One region of the Woeseia sp. D3-10 genome, then DNA from elsewhere that is predicted to be linked to it. Evidence: riboswitches for the same ligand, from Rfam matches in the RefSeq annotation. Region 1 holds a riboswitch; each other region holds the start of a gene.
What was found. A riboswitch is a leader RNA that binds a small molecule or an ion and turns the genes downstream of it on or off. The one in region 1 is predicted to bind cyclic di-GMP.
Positions count from the first base shown of each region.

Region 1 (5,157 bases):
CGGCTGACCCAGTTTCCCCATATTGAGATCAAACGCCGCAGCAGCGGCTTCAATCGTCTCCATGAGCCCGCTTGCCCGCCACTCTGGCAATGCCGCCAATCGTTCGCGCACATCCAGCAAAGGCTCCAGCACAACCGGCCGAAGGTTTTTCTTTGCCGCTTTAGGATCAATCTCGTCAAAGTCGTTGTAGAGGTACTGGCAACTCTCGGCCAGGTCCACCAGTGTCTCGGCGCGTTCGCGGTAGGCGTCTGCAACTGCCGACGGCTCAGGCCCTGAGTCAACAGCCAACCCCGCCCGTTCAAGAAACGGCCGCAGCAGCTCGCCGAGCTCTTCAGCCGGCATCGCCTTGATGTGCTGCTGATTGAGCCAACGCAGCTTTTCCGGATTGAAGGCGGAGGCCGATTGATTGACGTCGGCGATATCGAACAATGCAATCATCTCGTCGACCGAGAAAATTTCCTGATCCGCGTGTGACCAACCCAGCCGGACCAGATAGTTGAGCAACGCGGCAGGCAAATACCCTTGCTGCTGATAGTCACGTATATCGACAGCGCCGTGCCGCTTGGACAGCTTGGCCCCGTCAGGTCCCAATATCATCGGCAGGTGCGCGAAACTCGGCGGAGAGACCCCCAATGCGGCAAACATGTTCATTTGCCGCGGCGTGTTGTTGAGATGATCGTCCCCTCGAATGACGTGCGAAACACCCATGTCGGAATCATCGACAACCACTGTGAAGTTGTAGGTCGGCGCACCATCAGAGCGACAAATAATCAGGTCGTCGAGCTCGCGGTTACTGAATACCACATCACCGCGAACAAGGTCTGCCACCAGCACATCGCCGTCCGCCGGATTACGGAAACGCACAACCGGCTTCACCCCATCAACAGGCACAGCGCCATCACGACAACGACCGTCGTAACGCGTTTTCACGCCAGCGGCCATTTGCTCCTCGCGGAGAGCGGCCAGGCGCTCCCGGCTGCAATAGCAATGGTAGGCCTTACCCTCGTCCAGCCATTGGGCAATCACCTCGCCATACCGGTCGAAACGTCGGGTCTGGTAGACGGGCTGCTGATCCGAGGTAATGCCGAGCCACGACAGTCCTTCGAAAATGGCGGTGACGTTCTCGTCCGTCGAGCGCTCGCGATCAGTGTCCTCAATCCTTACGAGGTATTCTCCGCCGGTGTGGCGCGCGTACAGCCAGCAAAAAAGCGCAGTGCGAATACTGCCAAGGTGGAGGACTCCAGTTGGGCTCGGAGCGAAACGGGTACGAACGGTCATTTCAGGGTCTGTTCCTGCCTGAGAAAAAGGCTGGCAATAGTAGCAGAAAGCCGGTTCAGCCCGGCGACGACCATAAGGTTCGCCGCATGATTCCCGCGATACTGGTCTACCGTCCTTTCGCGCAATCAAAGACTTTGCGCAGAATTTTCAAGCACTTCGGACCTGTCGCTGAACGGCGACGAAACAAAACCGCTGGAATGCTGGGGACTTAGCTGCTGTTACCTAGAAAAGACCTTAAACGGCGTCAGAGAATTGCGACAGAAAATTCGCAAATTGCTAGGATGCGACGCCATAGGGCGAGATCAATTTAGACGTAACTGCTCTGATTCTAAACACATTAGTATTTTTTGGCACAGTACTTGCTCTAATAAAGCTGAAGCCCGGTGTTACGGGGTATTGAGTGCATGCACTTCCTGCCCCGCCGAATATTCGTGCTGCCCTTATATCAGCAGCTAGAGACGATTCGGTCATGTGACATAAGCGGTCTGTGAACTTAAAGCATGATGGACTTCAAAGTTTACAGGTACGGGCCTTGCCTGCAGTCAGTCCAGTGCTATAACTTGGCTGTACTGTAAATGGCAAACCTGTCGAAAGACAGGGACGCAAAGCTTCCGGTCTACGGGTTTTACCTATGACAGCGGGGTTGCCAGAGTCCGAAGTGCGATCGCACTCCCGGACGCTATCTAACGGCACCTGCCAGATTAGCCCCTGACTACCGGAATTCGTGAACCACGGTTGCTCGAACGTTCGCAAGGTTGCATTACCAAAGCACCTGCACCTGCTGACGCTCAAGACATCGAACGAGGTACGGTAATGAAACTAGTTTTGTCCAAGTCGATCGGCACTTTTGCCATCCTGTCGCTGCTGCTGACCTTGAGCGGCTGCCTGACAGCGGGTGGAGAAGTCGATAACGGCGACGGCAACTCGCCGCCCCCCGGTCAGGACGGCAACTCGGCTCCGGTCATTTCCGGCAGCCCTGCATCCGCCATTACGATCGGGCAGACCTACACATTTACACCGAACGCCACCGACCCGGACGGGGACCCGCTGACGTTCTCGATCGAAAACCTTCCAAACTGGGCAACCTTCAACACCACCAATGGACAATTAACAGGGCAACCGCTGCTCGGCAATGAAGGTTCGTACAACAACATAACGATCAGCGTGTCCGATGGTACGGCGACCGTGGTACTTCGCCAGTTCTCGATTGCGGTTACGCAGTCCGGGCTTGGCTCTGTAACGTTGTCACTGGCTGCACCGTCGGTAAATACCGACGGTACACCGTTTACCGATCACGCCGCATTCAAGATCTACTACGGCATGACCCGTGGCCAGTATCCGAATGACGTTTATGTCGACAATCCGGGGCTTTCGTCCTATCAAGTCGAGAATCTGGCTCCCGGCACTTATTACTTTGTCGCTACGGCGGTCAATCAATATGGCATTGAAAGCAGCTTCTCGAACGACGTCATGCGTGTCGTAAATTAAACCTGCGCCGATTTTTCAGGTCAGAAGCATCAACACGCTATGAAACAATGGCACTGAAGATCAACAGACCCGTACCCGAAACCGAACGACAGTGGCAAACCAGACAATGCGATTACACGTCCGATTCCTATTTTTGACGACACTTTTTTTATCAGCGACGGTTGGAGCTCAACAGGACCCAATGACAGGCAACAATGCTCCAGCGGTAATACTGGGAGCCTCGTACGCAGCAGAATGGCCAATCGAGCGGCTGGCTGGTCACAAAGTGGTTAATCGAGGAATAGGCGGTAACGAGTCCTTTGACATGCAAGAGCGATTCAGCCAGGACGTAGTCGCGCTTGACCCTGCCAAGGTCTTAATCTGGGGCTTTATTAACGACATCTTTCGCGCAGAACCCGGAAAGATGGCAGAAACGAAACAACGCATCCAGAGAGGTTACCAATCGATGGTTGCCGCTGCAGAAAAGGAAGGAATTGAAGTAATTCTTGCAACAGAGGTGTCCATTCGCGGCAAAGCGGGCTTTACGAATTGGGCGGCCAGCGTTGTAGGCGACATTCTTGGCAAGACCAGTTATCAAAGCATGATTAATGGGCACGTGAACGAGGTCAACATCTGGCTGAAAGATTTTGCCCGCTCCAAAGGCATAACGGTTCTCGACTTTGAATCGCTCCTCGCGGACTCGGACGGAACACGAAAGAGCGAGTTTGCTGTCGAAGACGGCAGTCACCTTACGGCAGCGGCATACGCAGCCATGAGCAAGTACACACAAGATGCATTACAAGCCGGACAGACGGCTAACGAGGTTAAATAGGAAATGACTACTCGGATATGGACCCGCAAACACGGGGATACAGGACGTATCAAACGCCGCAGCGGCCACGCATTTGCACTGTTTGTTGCAATGATGCTGGGAGCAACCGGCATTCATTCCAAGGAACTCTATGTCGATGGAGCTAATGGCGACGACAGTGTGAGTTACGCACAAAATAGTGCCAACAGTCCTTGGTCGACACTTGGCCGTGCCATGTGGGGAAGCACAAATATTAATAGCCCCAACTCCGGACAAGCCGCGCAAGCGGGTGACACCGTTATAGTTCGAGCTGGCGTCTACTCGACTACGCAGGGCACCGGCGAGCGCTACGAGCCGATCTACAATCCAGTAAATGATGGCCGGCCAGGCGACCCGATTACTATTCGAGCAGAGGGCGTAGTTAGCCTGCAATCGAATACGAATACAATTGGCGAACCGATCATCGGTACTTTGAACCGCCAATACATCGTTTGGGACGGCTTCTATATTGATGAAATCAATGTAGACACCAAAGCAGATACCGGCCCGGTCGTCGTCTGGGGTTCGAGCAACATTACGATTCAGAATCTTACAGTGCGTGGCAAAACAGTTAGCTGGGGCGACAATCACAGCGCCATTCGAATTGAATATTCGACGGACTCGCTGATTCGCAGCAACCACCTGTTTGAGAATCGCGGTGCGTCAAACCAATACAATGGCTCTGCAATCATTCTATATGATTCGAGCGGTATCACCATGGAGCACAATGAGATTCATGACTCTCAGGGCGGCATATTTATCAAAGGCTCTTATGGCGCAACTGCGAACCACAGAATCACCGTTCGCTACAACCTGCTCTATAACCTGGGTGTTGGCATCACTCACGGTATTATCAACGACGCCGGCACAGCGTTCGGTGCTCGCACCTACCAGAACATCGTTCACAACTCCGGCTCTGGTATCGTGTTTATCGGCTATAACGGCTCCAGCCCCGCCAACATCGACGTTACCAACAACACGCTGTACGCGAACAATTTGGGAATTCATGTCAAGCCGGGCACTACTGGTTACCGCGATGTCGTCATCCGTAACAATATAGTTCTGGACAGTTCATACGGCATTCAAGGTGAAGACGTTACTGAAGTAAGTAACATCACCTTCGCGAATAACCTTTATGGGTCTGTCGGTACACTCGCCAGAATCGCTTACGCGAATCACTCGCTGTCCAGCTGGCAAAGCAATTACAATCAGGACCTGGTCGGCAGCATGCAAGCAGATCCAATGCTGGTCAATGCATCCGGCGGAAACTTCCGCCTGAGCGGTGCATCACCTGCACTGAATGCAGGGCTTGACGTACTTAACATGTTCGGCGGTGGCGCGATTAACCTCGGCGCATACGTGGCTGGTGATGAAATCATCGGAGTTACGTCGGAGCTGGCCGATCCCCCAAAAATCCCAATGCCACCGACGCTGCAATGAGTATGGACACGCCGCCCATCTGGGCGGCGTTTCATTTTCGGGCAGGCTGGTAATAGTATCTTCCGGACTTGTTCCACAACGAAGTGCCATTGATTGCAACACGCCCGACGTCCAATGTAGTA
Region 1 covers NZ_JBVVTW010000007.1:325,302-330,458, forward strand. The annotation lists gene gltX (glutamate--tRNA ligase) at 1-1,278, opposite strand, end outside; cyclic di-GMP riboswitch class I at 1,846-1,929, shown strand; gene AC0L8N_RS02245 (putative Ig domain-containing protein) at 2,092-2,766, shown strand; gene AC0L8N_RS02250 (GDSL-type esterase/lipase family protein) at 2,873-3,577, shown strand; gene AC0L8N_RS02255 (right-handed parallel beta-helix repeat-containing protein) at 3,581-5,035, shown strand.

Region 2 (5,157 bases), 2.2 Mb from region 1:
CAAACTTCGGTCTTTCAGGTCCTGGTTTCTTTGAAAGTCGCGGCGTAGTTTCTGCAAGTTAGCCTGAGCTTGTGTCTGCACCAGCCGCAGTCGGTCGCCGTCGAGCCTTGCCAGTAATTGGCCGGCCGTGACGTCGTCACCTTCCTCAACCAGTATCTCCCGAACTTCTCCGCCGACTTTGGCGATGACCGTTGCTTCGGCCAGCGCTTCAATCGCGGCAGTACCAGAGTACGTCGAAACAATGTCACCCCGACTTGGATACGCGGCCTCGACCGGAATAGCCGGCTGCGGCTCGTTCTCGCTGGCGGTTTCTGAGTCTGATTCTGGCTGGCACGCGGCCAGCAGCAGTGCCAGCAGAAGTCCTGAAGCCCGGTTGGCTGTCATCTCGTAACGCTCCCTCATTATTGTTATTTGCTAACGGCCCTGGTGGGCAACCGCAGAATCCATCGCAATGACGGCTGTTCCGTCGCGAACGCCCGCTGAGCCGTTGCTGATGACGACTTCACCAGCGGTGATGCCTTTGACTATCTGTACCAGTCCGCGATCCCTGACACCGGGAACGATTTCGCGCCGTTCCGCCAATCCGTTCTTGATTACATAGACGACGTGCATACCGTCTTCTTCTATGACGGCACTTTCAGGCAGGGCAACGGCATCCGCATGCTCTTCATAGCGGACACTGATTCTCGCGAACATGCCTGGTGCGAGTTCACCGTTGGTATTGTCCACGTAGGAAGTGACACGGAAGGTGCCATCACTACGGTCAACCACCGGGCTGATTCGATCAATCATCGCTGCGTATTCCCGACTTCCGGCGGCCTTCACCTGCAAGGTCAGCGGCAGTTCTACCTGGAAGTGTCGAAGCTCGTTTTGCGGCACACGAATGGTGGCCACCAGTTGCGTCGTGTCGCTGATGCGGAATGCAAGATCACCGGGCTTGAGGTACTGCCCGAGTTTTATGTCCCGGCTGCTGATGATCCCGTTGATGGGGGCACGGATTTCCGTGTAGCTGTAATTCAGCCGGTCCAGCTCCAGGGCGGCGGCCAACGCTTCAACGTCGTACTGCAGGCTGTCAAAAGACGCGGCGCTGATGAGGCCGTGCTCGTGCAGACGCTGCTGGCGGCGAAGCTCGGTACGGCGCAAAGTGAATTCGGCACCTGACTGCTCGACCTGCAGGGCCAGACGCTGGCCGTCGAGCCTTGCCAGTAACTGGCCTTGCACAACGCGGTCGCCTTCTTCGACCAACAGCTCGATTACCTCGCCGCTGACCCTTGCCGGCACGGCGGCGTCGCCGTCGGCACCCAATGTTGAGGTTGCTTGATAAGTGGCATATAAATCAGTGATATACGCACTTACGCCGCTCACCGGCAGTGGCGCTGTGGCGGTCTCGGCACTGGCCAGGCGAGCCTCACCCACACCACAGGCGGTTACCAGCGAAACGCAAACCGTTAGCAACGCTAAACGCACAAATGCTGATCTGGGAGGCATTGGATTGTCCTTGGTATGTTGGTGTTATAGTTGAGTATAACACTAAGTTCCGGAGGCGCAATGCCCAAGTCAACGCGTAAGACAGGACGTTCGCCACTGTCAATCAGATGCGCGGGAAGGCTGTTTGGATTGGAGCGGTCGGCGGGTGCGGCGTTCGGGCGCGCGAGTGCGGCCCGAGCCAGGCAGGCGTTGGCGTTGCCAGCCTCAGTTCACGCTAGAGAAAATACTGAGACAGAAACGGATTCATCATTCGGTTCTCCGGGTCCAGCCGACGGCGGATTTTTCGGAAAAACTCGATACGCTCACCGAAGATCTGCCGTGAGTGATCCTGAGAAAGGCTGCGGGACTGGTTAAACAACGGTATGCCGCCCCAGTGCTGGGCAAACTCGGCGAAGTCGATGGCAAAATCCTCCCAGCCGGCAGACTGCGTGGAAATAGCGCGCAACGCGATCATGGGTTCATCAAACATCGGCGACAGCAACGCCGATGAGTCGCGGTTCAAGCGAAAGCCCATTGTCGGCATATCGCAACGAAAGCCGTTCTCTTTATGTATGCGCTGACAGAAGTCCCGATAGGCCTGAACGACAATGGCGAAATCGTTGGCGGGAAACAGCCAGGTTGAGTAATTCATTTTTTGAGCATGGGCGATGCTTGCTTGCATGGTTGAGTTGCTGCCGTGTTCAACCAATCGGTTGTTGACCAGACCCTGAGTGATGCTGCTGATCTCGTCGATCAAACGGTAACGAACGCCGTTGACCGGCACGAGGTGCCGGAGGGATTTGAAGACGTGTGGCAACACCGTGCTTTCTCCCCAGTCCTTGATTCGCCACGGCAACCGTCCGCCGTCGGCGCTGCCGCTGTCGTGCCGGCGCAAGTCGAGATAGACCCGGTCACGGAAAGGCATCAGATAAAAGCGCACACCGGCCGGACTCCGGGCAATTTTGTCTGAAATAGCAGCGAATTCGCTGATCGTGCAGCGGCGGTGGCTGGCCGTGAACGGTCGCACCGGTCGCACTCGCAAGGTCAGTTCGTAGAGTACACCCAGCATGCCGTAGCTTAGCCGCAAGGCACTGAGCAAATTATTCTTGCTGGCATCAACTTCAAGTGGTGCGCCGCTAGGGGTGAGTAATCTTGCGCTGCAAAGTTGAGACGCGAACAGACTGCCTTCACCGCTCATGGCAGGACCAATACAGCCACTGGCGACGGCGCCGCCAACCGTTCGGTCCATCAGGTCGTGACAACCTTCCAGTTCGAGACCCTGGGACGCAAGCTCGGAGGCAAGGTCCCGTATGCGGACGCCGGGTTCAACAGTAACTGTGAAATTGTTGAGATTGACCTCACGAATCGCATTCAATGCGGTCAGATCAATCACTGTCCCTGCCGTCGTTGAATTGCAATCGGTAGACGCGCTGCCGGCACCGGCAGGCCGGAACGGTGGCAGGAAGTTGGCGCTGGGCGCGAAACAGCGAAACAACTCGCGTTCATCCTGAGGTTGAAACGTGCATGGCTTGGCCGTACCGCGCACGCGGAATGCACCTGATTGCCTGAGTATGTTTGCGCCCATCTCCCACTCCCTGCGGCACACGGAAAATGTCGGCAATTGGCGAGAGTCGCGAAGTTGTTCAACCGGCGGGAAGGGTCGGCGGCTGCCGCAGGCGCAAGACGCCTGAAACTGCTGGCAACCCCGCTGTCGTAGGTATCCCCTTAGACCGGTGGCTTTGCGACCCTGACTTTCGACAGGTGTGCCTTTATCAATTGATGGATGATCGTGGCACGGCCTCAGGGGCCTGTCAATTTGCCAGTCCGCACTTAGCTGTATGATGTTAAATCGCTTATGCACGGTAGGCTGGCCAGGTGAAGCCGAAACGGCATGTTCAGTCATTTGCCACCTGCGCAGCCGCCGATTTGCGGTATTGCTGTCGAAACTACATGCAGCCCGGATTTGTCCTATTACAATGCACGGCCCCTTGATCATGGTTAAGACATAGTGCGGTTACTCAGTTCACGAATGCGGCAGCGCCTGGCCTGGCTGTGCCTTGGTATTTCGCTCACACAGCCGGCCCTCGCCAACGAGCTGAATTATGTGGTGACCGGTATTTCAGATCCGTTGCTGAGCAATGTGCGGTTGCACCTCGAACGTTTTGGCTTTACCGGCAACAGCCGCGTGTCGGCCGGCCGCTTCGATGAGCTCAGCGAAGAAGCCCGAGAGCGGGTACGCGATGCGCTAAAACCGTACGGCTACTACCAGCCAGAAATAACGGCCACATTGGTTCCGGTCGATGGCGAGAACTGGCGCATGCGTGTGCAAGTCCGTCCCGGCGAACCGATGCGCATTGCCGTTGCCAATATTGAGCTCAAGGGCGACGGCGCTGACAATGCCGAGCTGCGCAACTGGAAGCGCAACTGGCCATTGCCCGCTGGTGCCGTGCTGAATCAACCCCGGTGGGAAGAACAGAAAAAGTCGCTGCTGATCGCAGCCGAAACTCAGGGCTACCTGCAGGCGCGTTTTACCGAGCAAAAAATTTCGGTGGACCTTGCAGCGAACGAAGCTCGTCTCGACCTTGTTATGGACAGTGGTCCTCAGGTGTTATTCGGTGACGTCATTTTTGAACAGGACATACTGAAGCCCTGGGTGCTCGAGAATGTGGCGCGCTTTGATTCGGGCACACCTTACAATGCGGAGCTGCTGGAGCAGTTTCGACTCGACTTGTGGCGTACTGGTTATTTCACTGACATTGAAGTGCGCGAAGAACGAATGTTCGAGCAATCACCGCCGGTGGTCAATCTGCACACCAAGCTTGAAGGCGATACAAAGAATACCTATCAGGGTTCTCTCGGCTATGGCACCGACACCGGAATTCGATTGCAGGGTTTGTGGAGCCGGCATCGTCTTTCTACCAAAGGTGATCGGATAGACGTCGGTACCGGCTATCGGGAAATTGATGACGAGTTTTCTATTCGTGCCGATTACCGCATCCCTCGCCGAACCGCACAACGTCAATACTGGGTAGCGAGCTCCTCGTTGCGCTACGACAACCAGGATCTGGAATTCAAGCGGCAGCAAAATGACGAAGATTTCGTGACGCTTGCCAATGGCCAGGTCCAGGATCTGAATGCCCGCTTTGGGCGGCTCCATGTGCGCGACCGCAAACAGGGCTTCCAGCAAATACTGGAAACTGTCTATGTGGAGCTCATCCGCGAATCATTCGATTACCGTCCGGGTACAGATTCTGCACCGGATATCATCGCGTTTGCGGACGATCCGCGATTCAGCGGTTTGTTCCGCAATACGGTCAGTACCCTGGCCGTTGGTATTGAGTGGGATTGGCCGGCGGTGCGCGGCAAAGCCTTTGAGACGGAGGGCCATCGCGAGCGTGCATGGTTGTTTACCGGCAACGAAGCGTGGGGCTCAGAGCGGGACTTCACCCAGTTCTACATTTCCAGCCGCCGCAGCTATTTGTACGGTGATCGCTGGAAGGTCTTACTGCGCGCGGAGCTCGGTTACAGCGATGCCGATGTGCGCGACATCACCGGCACCGTCGACGGCGAACCGTTTGCGCTATCGGTAACCCAATTGCCGGATCGATACCGCTTCAAAGCGGGCGGCAGCAGCAGCGTGCGGGGCTACGGGTTTGAGGAACTCAGCAACAACGACATTGGCTCGAATAA
Region 2 covers NZ_JBVVTW010000007.1:2,540,633-2,545,789, forward strand. The annotation lists gene AC0L8N_RS11660 (efflux RND transporter periplasmic adaptor subunit) at 1-384, opposite strand, end outside; gene AC0L8N_RS11665 (efflux RND transporter periplasmic adaptor subunit) at 415-1,488, opposite strand; gene AC0L8N_RS11670 (FAD-binding oxidoreductase) at 1,703-3,052, opposite strand; cyclic di-GMP riboswitch class I at 3,163-3,245, opposite strand; gene AC0L8N_RS11675 (autotransporter assembly complex protein TamA) at 3,497-5,157, shown strand, end outside.
Region 2: it holds a riboswitch for cyclic di-GMP, as region 1 does, so the genes downstream of both, AC0L8N_RS11670 (FAD-binding oxidoreductase) here and AC0L8N_RS02245 (putative Ig domain-containing protein) in region 1, are expected to answer to the same signal.

Region 3 (5,157 bases), 400 kb from region 1:
AGGCTGACAGTGGCCTCACCATCGCTGACAGAAATCGCGATCCCGGCGTAGTTGCCCGCGTTACCCGCGTTCGGTGTACCCGTCAACGCACCGGTCGACTGGTTAAACGATGCCCAGGACGGGCGTCCGTTGATGCTGAAGGTCAGCGCATCGCCGTCGGCATCGCTGGCTGTCGGCTGGAAGTTATAGCTCGAACCCGCCTGAACGGTCGCAGCCGGAGTACCTGAAATCAGCGGTGCATTGTTCGCAGGCGCTGCTTCCACTGTGATGGTAAAGCCCGGCAGGCTGGCAGTGAACTCGCCGTCGGTTACAGAAATCGTGATCCCGGCGTAGCTACCCGCGTCACCCTCATCCGGTGTACCCGCCAACGCACCCGTCGACGAACTGAACGAAGCCCATGCCGGTCGACCGCTGATGCTGAAGGTCAGTGCATCGCCGTCGGCATCGCTGGCCGTTGGCTGGAAGGTATAGGCCGAGCCGGCTTGCACGGTTGTTGCCGGATTACCGCTGATCTGCGGCGCCCGGTTTGGCACTGTGGCTTCTTCCACGGTGATACTGAATGCGGCGAGACTCGCTGAGGCGGTACCGTCACTGACAGTAATCGTAATACCCGAGTAGATACCTACATCGGAATCCGACGGCGTTCCTGTCAACCGACCGGTTTGTGCATTGAAGCTGGTCCACGCCGGCAGGTTGTTAACGCTGAAGGTCAACGCATCGCCATCGGCGTCGGCGGCATTCGGCGTAAAGTCGTAGGTATTGCCCGCCACCAGGCTGCTGGACGGCGTACCGGATATGGTGGGTGCCGAATTGCTGATGCCTGCTTCGACGGTGATCGTAAATGCGGGCAGACTGCTAACGGCCTCGCCGTCCGATACGCTGATCGAAACGCCTGGCGTACTGCCGATATCGCTTTGAGAAGGCGTTCCACTCAAGCGGCCCGTCGAACTGTCGAAGGTCGCCCAGGTCGGTCGCCCGGAGATTGTAAACGTCAGGGTATCGCCATCACTGTCACTGGCGGTTGGAACGAAGTTGTAGACAGCACCTGCTCCAATCCGCGTCCGCGGCTCGCCACTTATCACTGGCGCCGAATTATCACTCGCGACGTTACCGGTTCTCAGTATCAGATTGAGGGCGTCCAACTCACTTGCCGACGCGCCGGCAACCGCTATCAGGCCGGCGTCGATATCCGCCTGCGCCGTACCCGACAACGCTGCCCGAACCTGTGCGCCATTCATGAGCGGGCGCAATTCGGCTACTTCGTTGCGCAATGTCGCAATAGCTGCTGACGGCTGCATGACTTCCGCAACCATCAAGCCAATTCGCATGGACTCCAACATGCCCGAGGTCAGCGGCAGATCGGCCAGTGCCGGGTTGGGCGTGCCATCAAAAACCTGGTTGATGGCATCCTGAATGCGGCCCATCGCATCGCTGCCGAATACCCTTAACTGGTTACGCCCTGACTCCAGCGACACCTGCGCCAACGCCACTGCAAACACAACGGAAACGCGATTGTCAGTGCGCGAACCACCGCGACCATCAAGCACACCATCAATAAGATCCGAGCCCACACTTGTAACAACTGAATTGCCGTTGGCGGAACGGCCGGTGGCCACTAATGCGTCACGGGTACGACGCACAGCTTCGCCCAGAGTCTCGGAAGCACGAACTATCTCCGCAACGTTTGTTTCGTCGAAAGCTGCTTCCATTGTTGTCGAGTTGCCAAGCGTACTCAGCCCGCTGTTCAGCTTAAGGTGCACAGTCCGCAGCGCGGCGTCCATGTTCGCCGCGTTAACACCACCGCTCATGTCAGTGGCCGCTTCGAAGGCGATCGTAGTAAACGGATTGAGGTTTGCAACGGACGCAGTCGTCGACGAACGGACCATGCTCTTCAAGTCAAAATCCGGGCTCGTCAATGTGACGAGATCGGTACCGCCCAGGCCCAGCAAGGAAAGCGGGTAATCGCTTGCGGCAGTTGTAACTTCCACATCGAAGTCCGCATTGGAGTCGCTCATGACCACACCGAGACTCGTGCCATCGTTCGCGATTACTCGAATCTCTGCGTTGGTTACGGGGCCATCGCCGACACTGCCGCTGATGCGGTGCGAACTCGTAATTTCGCCACTGCTGTTGCCATTGTCCGTGGTTTGATCGACTTCACCGGTCGGCAGACAACCAGTCATAGCAAGCAACGCTGTGATCGCAATTGCGTAGCGTTGAGTGGGTCGCACAAGGTGCTTCGGGTACATTCGTTCGCTCCTGCCAGACTGACAGGCAAACCGAATTATGTTGAAACGCTGGCTCGTGAGAATCACGAGACCGGTAGGTGCGAGGTCTAAACGCCTCTAAAGCTGGATACGCGCCCTTCCGAGCACTGCGCATCGTGTCCTACTGGCAACCCCGCTGTCATAGGTAAAAACCTTTAGACCGGTGGCTTTGCGTCCCAACTTTTCAGTTGGTTTGCCCTTATCAGTGACTGGCTAAATTTAGTTACTGAATTTTAAGAAACAGACTTTACCGACTATTACTTCGTTCTGATGTCGGCCAACCTACCAGAAGACTTTAGAAAAAAAACCTGTCTCAAAATCGCGACGCATGAATTATGTGACAATGCGTTGCCTACGATATGTTTAATAACCGTCGCATTCTGCGGACACATCGCAAACTGTCTGCACAACGTGAAACCGCACTAAGTTCAATAGGAACGGTGGCTTGCAATTGCTTTCAAGAATTCACGAAAACAACGCCAAATCGCCTTTCATCGTGCATTATGCAAAACCACGTTGCGGGATTATTTTTCTATGAATAAAAAATTTCCTGCCTATCAGAGCAGCTGCGGTTGGAATGCGCTGCTCGCTGCGCAATCCGAGGTAACAACCCTCAATGGTGAACTCGAAAGCGATCTCATCATTATAGGCGCCGGCTATACCGGAGTTGCGGCTGCACGGCGTTACGCTGAATTATCACCTTCGTCGAACATCACTTTATTGGATGCCAGTCGAATTGGTGAAGGTAACCCAGGGCGCAACTCAGGGTTTCTGCTCGAAATATCGCTGGCCAATGACGTCGATACCGCAAACATGGATCGCTTGCAGCGCTGCAATGAACTGCTTGGCGAAACGATGCGACAGCTAGCGCGAGATGCCGCGTCCGCAGCAATAGATTGCCAGCTGGAACGCGCCGGGACCTACCGCGCGGCCGCCGGAAAATTGGGCAGCGCTGCCTTACGCAAGTATCGAACATTTCTCGAAACGGCCGGCCTCCCCGTCGAAACTCTGTCGCGAGAACAATTGCAGGAACGCATCGGCACGCGCTTCTACCGCGAGGGACTTTACTCCCCACATTGTTACCTCGTGCAACCGGCCGCGCTGATTCGCTCACTGGTGGCCAAACTTCCCACAACCGTTTCCGTATTCGAGGAATCTCCCGCAATCAAAATTGACGCGATTCGGGATGCCTGGCGTGTAACAACGCCAAACGGCCACGTAACTGCACGCAAGCTATTTCTCGCCAACAATGCGTTCTGCAAATACCTAGGTGTTGGCGCTTCACGAATCACCGCGATGTACACCTACGCCGGACTCACCGCGCCGTTGTCAGATGCTCAACGGGAACATTGTGGCAACGATCTCCAATGGGGCTTGTTGCCGGCTCACCGACTGGGTAGCACGTTGCGCAAGACGTCGGACGGTCGCTTATTGGTAAGAAGTCTTTACGGCTACGAACGCGAATCAGACAACAACCTGGTCGCCACTAAACTTCGCGCCACTCTGTCGCGACGCTATCCCGGGCTGGTCGATGTGCCGTTCGAATCGGTCTGGGCTGGAGCGACCGGCTTCACCTACAACGGGGCGCCGCTATGGGGGCAGCTTAAGCGCGGTTTGTTTGTCTCGGCCGGTTGCAATGGCGGCGGCGTGGTCAAAGGCAGCTTGTTTGGCAAGCTGCTGGCCGACCATGCACTGGGAATGGATATACCGGACATGCCCGCTCTGTTTGGCAATGCGAGCTGGATGCCACCGGAACCGTTACGAGCACTAGGCTTCTCGATTATTGCCGGAATAGAGCGGCGGCGCGCCCGGGACGAAGTGTAAGCAAGGCACTTTTGGTGTAACGTCTTTCGTAATAACAACGTTCCGGGGGGAAGTCGTGGAAGAAACCGTCGCCGTTGGCGCGTGGTCGCTGTTGCCCGCCGCCGTTGCTATCGTTCTTGCCTTCGTTACCCGCAATACCGTTTTCTCACTCGCCGTTGCCTGCCTTGTCGGCGTGTTCATTGCCGGTGAAGGGCTGATGGGCTTCCCCAATCTGCTGAAGAATGCGCTGGGCACCACGGCGTTTTCGTGGATTTTTCTGCTCGAACTATTCATTGGCGTAACAATCGCGTTTTTCCAGCGCACCGGTGCTATCCGAAATTTCTCCGCCTGGGTCGAAAGCTGCAACATGACGCGCGTGCGCGTTCAGCTCGCCGCCTGGGTAATGGGCATGTTTGTATTTTTCAGTGATTACTTCAGTCCGCTGTTCGTCGGCTCAACGATGCGCACCCTGTCCGATCGCTTTAAGATTTCTCGTGAGAAGCTCGCTTACATCGCCGATTCAACGTCCGCTCCGGTCAGTGTCATCGTGCCGATAACCGGATGGGCCGTATTCATTGCCGGCCTGATGATTGGCATGGGACCGATTGCCGACGATGCGGATGCAATGCGGGTCTTCATATACGCCATTCCGTATAACGTCTACGCGATCCTCGCCGTCTTCATGGTGGGCGCAATCGCGGCCCGCATCATTCCCGAGTTCGGCCCTATGAAAGCGGCCGAAGCCCGCGCCGAAAATGAAGGCAAAGTGCTACGGGATGGTGCTCAGCCACTCATGAGTCGTGAGCTGACCGACATCGAACCGTTCGAAGGCATACGCACCAGCCTGTTCTGGAATTTCATTCTGCCGGTCTTGATTGTTATCGGCGTCGGCGTAGGTTCGTTCATCGTGACTAAATCGGCTCTGACAATGGAAGCGTTTCTGCTGTCGTCAGTGGTCGCTGCCACCGTCATGCGGATTCAGGGCGTACCGCTCGCTGACATCATGGAAACAGCGATGAACGGTATCAAGGGAGTGATGCCCGCCATTATTATTCTGGCCTTTGCGTACGCGTTGAATGAGTTGTCG
Region 3 covers NZ_JBVVTW010000007.1:725,892-731,048, forward strand. The annotation lists gene AC0L8N_RS04155 (beta strand repeat-containing protein) at 1-2,249, opposite strand, end outside; cyclic di-GMP riboswitch class I at 2,391-2,475, opposite strand; gene AC0L8N_RS04160 (NAD(P)/FAD-dependent oxidoreductase) at 2,802-4,091, shown strand; gene AC0L8N_RS04165 (Na+/H+ antiporter NhaC family protein) at 4,147-5,157, shown strand, end outside.
Region 3: it holds a riboswitch for cyclic di-GMP, as region 1 does, so the genes downstream of both, AC0L8N_RS04155 (beta strand repeat-containing protein) here and AC0L8N_RS02245 (putative Ig domain-containing protein) in region 1, are expected to answer to the same signal.

Region 4 (5,157 bases), 610 kb from region 1:
CTGGTGGTAGACAACCTTGCGCTGATCATTGGCTACGTCATCGTACTCGAGCAAATTCTTACGGATATCGAAGTTGTGCGCTTCGACCTTGCGTTGCGCCTTTTCGATTTGACGCGACAGAATCTTACTTTCGATCGCTTCGCCTTCGCGCATGCCTGCTCGAGACAATAACGCTTTGGTTCGATTCGGATCACCGAAGATGCGCATCAGGTTGTCTTCCATCGACAAATAGAAGCGACTGGAACCTGGATCGCCCTGGCGACCGGAACGGCCGCGCAACTGGTTATCAATACGTCGGGACTCGTGGCGCTCTGTACCGATGATATGCAGGCCACCCGCGTCGAGTACGATTTTCTGGCGCGCATCCCATTCGACTTTTACCGCTTCTTTGTCCGCAGCCTCGCCCGCATCGGCGTATGCCGCTTCGAGATTGCCGCCGAGCACGATATCGGTACCGCGACCGGCCATGTTCGTCGCGATCGTAATCGCACCCGGCCGACCGGCCTGCTGTACAACCGTCGCTTCGCGCTCGTGCTGTTTCGCATTCAACACTTCGTGCTGGACGTTCTGCTTTTTCAATAACGACGACAAGTACTCGGACGTTTCAATCGAGGTAGTACCGACTAACACCGGCTGCTGACGTTCGCGGCAGTCGATAATGTCTTCGATGATCGCTTCAAATTTGTCTTTCTGGGTCAGGTAGACAAGGTCTGCGTGGTCCTTGCGTACCATTGGCCGGTGCGTCGGAATAACGATGACTTCGAGCCCATAAATTGTTTGAAATTCAAAGGCTTCCGTATCCGCCGTGCCGGTCATGCCGGACAGGCTGTTATACAGCCGGAAGTAATTCTGAAAGGTGATTGAGGCAACCGTCTGGTTCTCTTGCTTGACGGCAACGCCTTCCTTCGCTTCGATCGCCTGGTGCAAACCGTCCGACCAGCGTCGCCCCGGCATGGTGCGACCGGTGAACTCGTCAACAATAACTATCTCGCCGTCATTGACGATGTATTCGACGTCTTTATTGAACATGACGTGAGCGCGCAGCGCAGCATTCAGGTGGTGCAGGAGACGAATATTGCCCGCATCGTAAAGACTGGCGCCTTCTTCAAGAAGCCCGGCCTGGGACATCAGCTGTTCAACGTACTGATGTCCATCTTCTGTGACGTGCACCTGCTTGGCTTTCTCATCGGTCGTGTAGTGGCCGCGTATCGCCAAACGGCAAAGCGGAATCTTGCCACTTTCGACCAATACAACATCCGCATCCTTCGACTCGGCCAGATCAATTGCAGCTGAGAGCGACATGACTTCTTCACCATCTTCAGATTTCAGAAGCTTGCCGTGTTCGTCCTTCAGCTTGATGGACTTTGCGTCGATGTTGAAATTGTTTGAGTCCGCCGTGTCCTCGTGCAGCCGCAGTTTCGGAATCAGCTTGTTGATCTTCTGGTACAGGTCCGTGTTTTCTTCGGTCGGGCCGGAGATGATCAGCGGCGTTCGCGCTTCGTCAATCAGGATCGAGTCGACCTCATCGACAATCGCAAAATTGAGCGGCCGCTGGACCTTATCGTCTGCGGAGAACGCGAGATTGTCGCGCAGGTAGTCGAACCCTAGTTCATTATTCGTCGCGTAAGTGATGTCGGCGTTGTAAGACTCTGCTTTTTGTTGATGGGTCTGCCCGCTACGGGTGACGCCGACCGTCAATCCCAGGAATTCGTACACTGGACGCATCCAGTCCGCATCACGTTGCGCGAGGTACTCATTGACCGTGACGATGTGCACGCCTTTACCGCTCAGAGCGTTCAGGTAAGCCGGCAAAGTAGCGACCAACGTCTTGCCTTCGCCAGTTCGCATCTCCGCAATGTTGCCCTGATGCAGAACCATGCCGCCGATTAGTTGCACATCAAAAGGGCGCATGCCCAGCGTTCGCCAGGCCGCTTCCCGCGCTACCGCGAATGCTTCTGGCAGCAGCTGGTCGAGTGTTGCCCCGTCCGCAAGGCGTTTCTTGAATTCTTCTGTCTTCGCAGCCAAGGCACCGTCATCCAGCGCTTTGACCCCCTCTTCCAAGTCGTTAATGCGTTTTACGACCTTGTACATCTGCCGTAACAGACGTTGATTTCGGCTACCAAAAAATCGAGTAAGAAAATTTGCCACTGAGGGCTCCTGCAAGAGGGTATTCAGCCGGAGGCGCTGCCGCCACGGCCACACACAAAGACCGGTATTTTACGTACTGACTGGAAATTTGCACCACGGATTACTCTGACTCAGACAAATTGCCGAACCGGGGTTCCGGCAACTACCGTCCAGAGCATCTGTTGTTATTGATTCAAGAAGGGGTTATGAGGCCAGAGGAGAAAATTCCAAGGGCCGTAAGGCTCAGCTGTCACACTTGGCATCGAGGACCTGTAAATGCCCGGAATACGGTGACTTACTCGGCGGAGCCCTTGCGAATGAACGACACGGGATTAACCCGTTGGCCGCGGTGCAGAACCTCAAAGTGCAAATTCGGCCCCGTTGCCCGACCGGTCTCGCCCATTAGAGCTACGGTCTGGCCTTTGCGGACTTCTTCACCCACAGCGACGAGGTTTTCCAAATTGTGCGCGTAGCGGGTCGCGTAGCCATTGCCGTGATTAATTTCAACTAACTGCCCATAGCCGTATCGTTTTGACGACCAGGTCACGACGCCGTCCGCAACCGCGACAATTTCCGCGCCTTCCTTGCCGGCGAAATCAACGCCGCGATGATTCGCCGTCTTGCCCGTGAACGGATCAGTACGGCGACCAAAATAGGAAGACATCCAGCCGGACTTGACCGGCATGCCATGCGGATAGACGCGGTCGTTCAGGTTCTGATTAAGTATCACCGACTCCAGAACGCCAAGCTGCGCCTCCCGGTTGTCGAGCTGCATAGCCAGGCCCTGCATGGCGGTCAATACTTCAGGTACCGCGACAGACGAACCGATGGAATCAGGTTCTTCGGGGCCGCCGAGGGCGGGGATGGCATCAAAATCAAATTCACCGTCGTCCAGGTCCGCCATTTCGGTCAGGCGGCGGCCGAGCGCATCCAGCCGGATCACGCGCGCATTCATCTGCCCAATGCGCAGCGCCAAAGCGTTCAGCGTATCTTCGGTTTCCTGCCGGGTTGTCAGAATGGCATCGCGTTGCAATTCAAGCTCGGCATTCAGAACAGCGGTGGTTTCCAGACTTACGCCGGAACCGTTCTGTACTGAGTAAAAATAGCCGCCAAGAAAAGCCGCTCCACAAAAACCACCAATTATCAGCGCTGCAAACAGCCCCGCGGTTGGGCCGGACAGGCTGATCTGTCGAGGTTTGCCAAACCCCTTGCCAAATATCACTACATTCATTAACTACGCCCCGGATGCGTATAGTCATAGGTACTTGCACTAACGAAACCACCGCAATCATGGCCCGGCTGCCAGTCGTGGCGCCGCGTCGTTTTTGTCAGCCTATGGTCGATGGTCACTTCGGTAGCCCCGCTGTCCTAGGACGAAGCGTCCCTTAGATCGGTGGTTTTGCGTCCCCGGCTTTCGGCGGGTATGCCCTTATCAAGGCGGTCAATATGCATAATGACGCTTTTCATTACAAGATCGCACGGCCAGAATGTCGAACCCGGTCACTTCTGGTCCGTTGAAAACGCCTAGCGCGTCACACTTCATGACTATTATTCGCCTCGATAAGCTGCTGAACTCATCGTCCTCTGGACGCCTCGACAAAATTATCCGTCGTGCGCGCCAGAATCAGGACCTCACGGACCTCATTAAATCGAGCCTGGACAAAGACTTAGCTGAAGTCGTGATATCAACCACCGTCCAGAAGGACGAACTGGTCGTGGTTGCCGCCAGCTCTGCGTGGGCGGCACGGCTGCGTTTCGAGACGGATGCGCTGTTGCGGGCCGCGCGCGCGCACGTGCCGGAAGTTGCGCGCTGTCAGGTTCGGGTGGCCCGACAGGAGTCGGGCACCTGACTCAGGCGTAGGCCGGAGTCGCGTAGGAGATAGGCGCTTTGGCCGCATCCTCGTAAGTGACCTCTTCCCAGGCCGTCGTATCAGCGAGCATGGCCCGCATCAGCTTGTTGTTCAGGTCGTGGCCCGACTTGTGCGCGGAGAATTCACCGATGACCGTGCGACCGAGCAGATAAATATCGCCAATCGCGTCCAGAATTTTGTGAATAACGAACTCATTCGCGTAACGCAGGCCGTCCTCGTTCAGGATGCGGTAGTCATCGAGCACGATAGCGTTGTCCATGCTGCCGCCGAGCGTCAGGTTTCGTTCGCGCAATGTTTCAACATCGCGCAGAAAGCAAAACGTGCGGGCCCGGCTGACTTCTTTTAAAAACGACGACGAGGAAAAATCGATCGAAGCGTGCTGACTGAGTTTATTGAAGACGGGGTGATTGAAGTCGATACCAAAATTGACTTTGAAGCCATTGAACGGCGTCAATTGCGCCCACTTGTCGCCTTCTTCAATGCGAATCTTGCGCTTGATGCGAACAAAGCGCTTCGCCGCGTTTTGCTCTTCAATACCGGCGGATTGCAGCAGGAATACAAACGGCGCCGCACTGCCATCCATGATGGGAACTTCCGGTGCCGACAAATCCACGTACACATTGTCGATGCCCAGACCCGCCAGTGCCGACATCAGGTGCTCAACGGTCGCGACTTTGACATCGCCTTTGACCAGGGTTGTGCCGAGCATGGTCTCGCCAACCAGCTTGGGATCTGCGGGAATATCCACCGGTTCGTCGAGGTCGACACGTCGAAAGGTAATGCCCGTGTTTTCCGCGGCCGGGCGCAAGGTCATGTAAACCTTCTCACCGGTATGCAGGCCCACGCCGGTGGCCCGAATGGCCGTTTTCAAAGTTCGTTGTCGCAACATTGCCACAAATTCTCGCTAAGCTGTCCGCGGCCGGTCCGTATCCATGTCGATCTCGAACGTCCGCTGGTTGTATGGGCTGCGTTGCAACCGTGGCTGCGGGCAGCAGAACACCGACTGGGTCAATTAGCCGGAAATGTCGTTCCCGTGTGGTTCATGTTGTAGAAACACCACTTATATTTCAATGGCTTACAGCCATTCTCTCATTCAAATTGGGCGAAAGATTAGCACACCGTCCATCAAGTTCAAGCCATTCACTCCGGTCGGCTACTC
Region 4 covers NZ_JBVVTW010000007.1:930,747-935,903, forward strand. The annotation lists gene secA (preprotein translocase subunit SecA) at 1-2,148, opposite strand, end outside; gene AC0L8N_RS04935 (M23 family metallopeptidase) at 2,423-3,358, opposite strand; cyclic di-GMP riboswitch class I at 3,478-3,565, opposite strand; gene AC0L8N_RS04940 (DciA family protein) at 3,669-3,977, shown strand; gene lpxC (UDP-3-O-acyl-N-acetylglucosamine deacetylase) at 3,979-4,887, opposite strand.
Region 4: it holds a riboswitch for cyclic di-GMP, as region 1 does, so the genes downstream of both, AC0L8N_RS04935 (M23 family metallopeptidase) here and AC0L8N_RS02245 (putative Ig domain-containing protein) in region 1, are expected to answer to the same signal.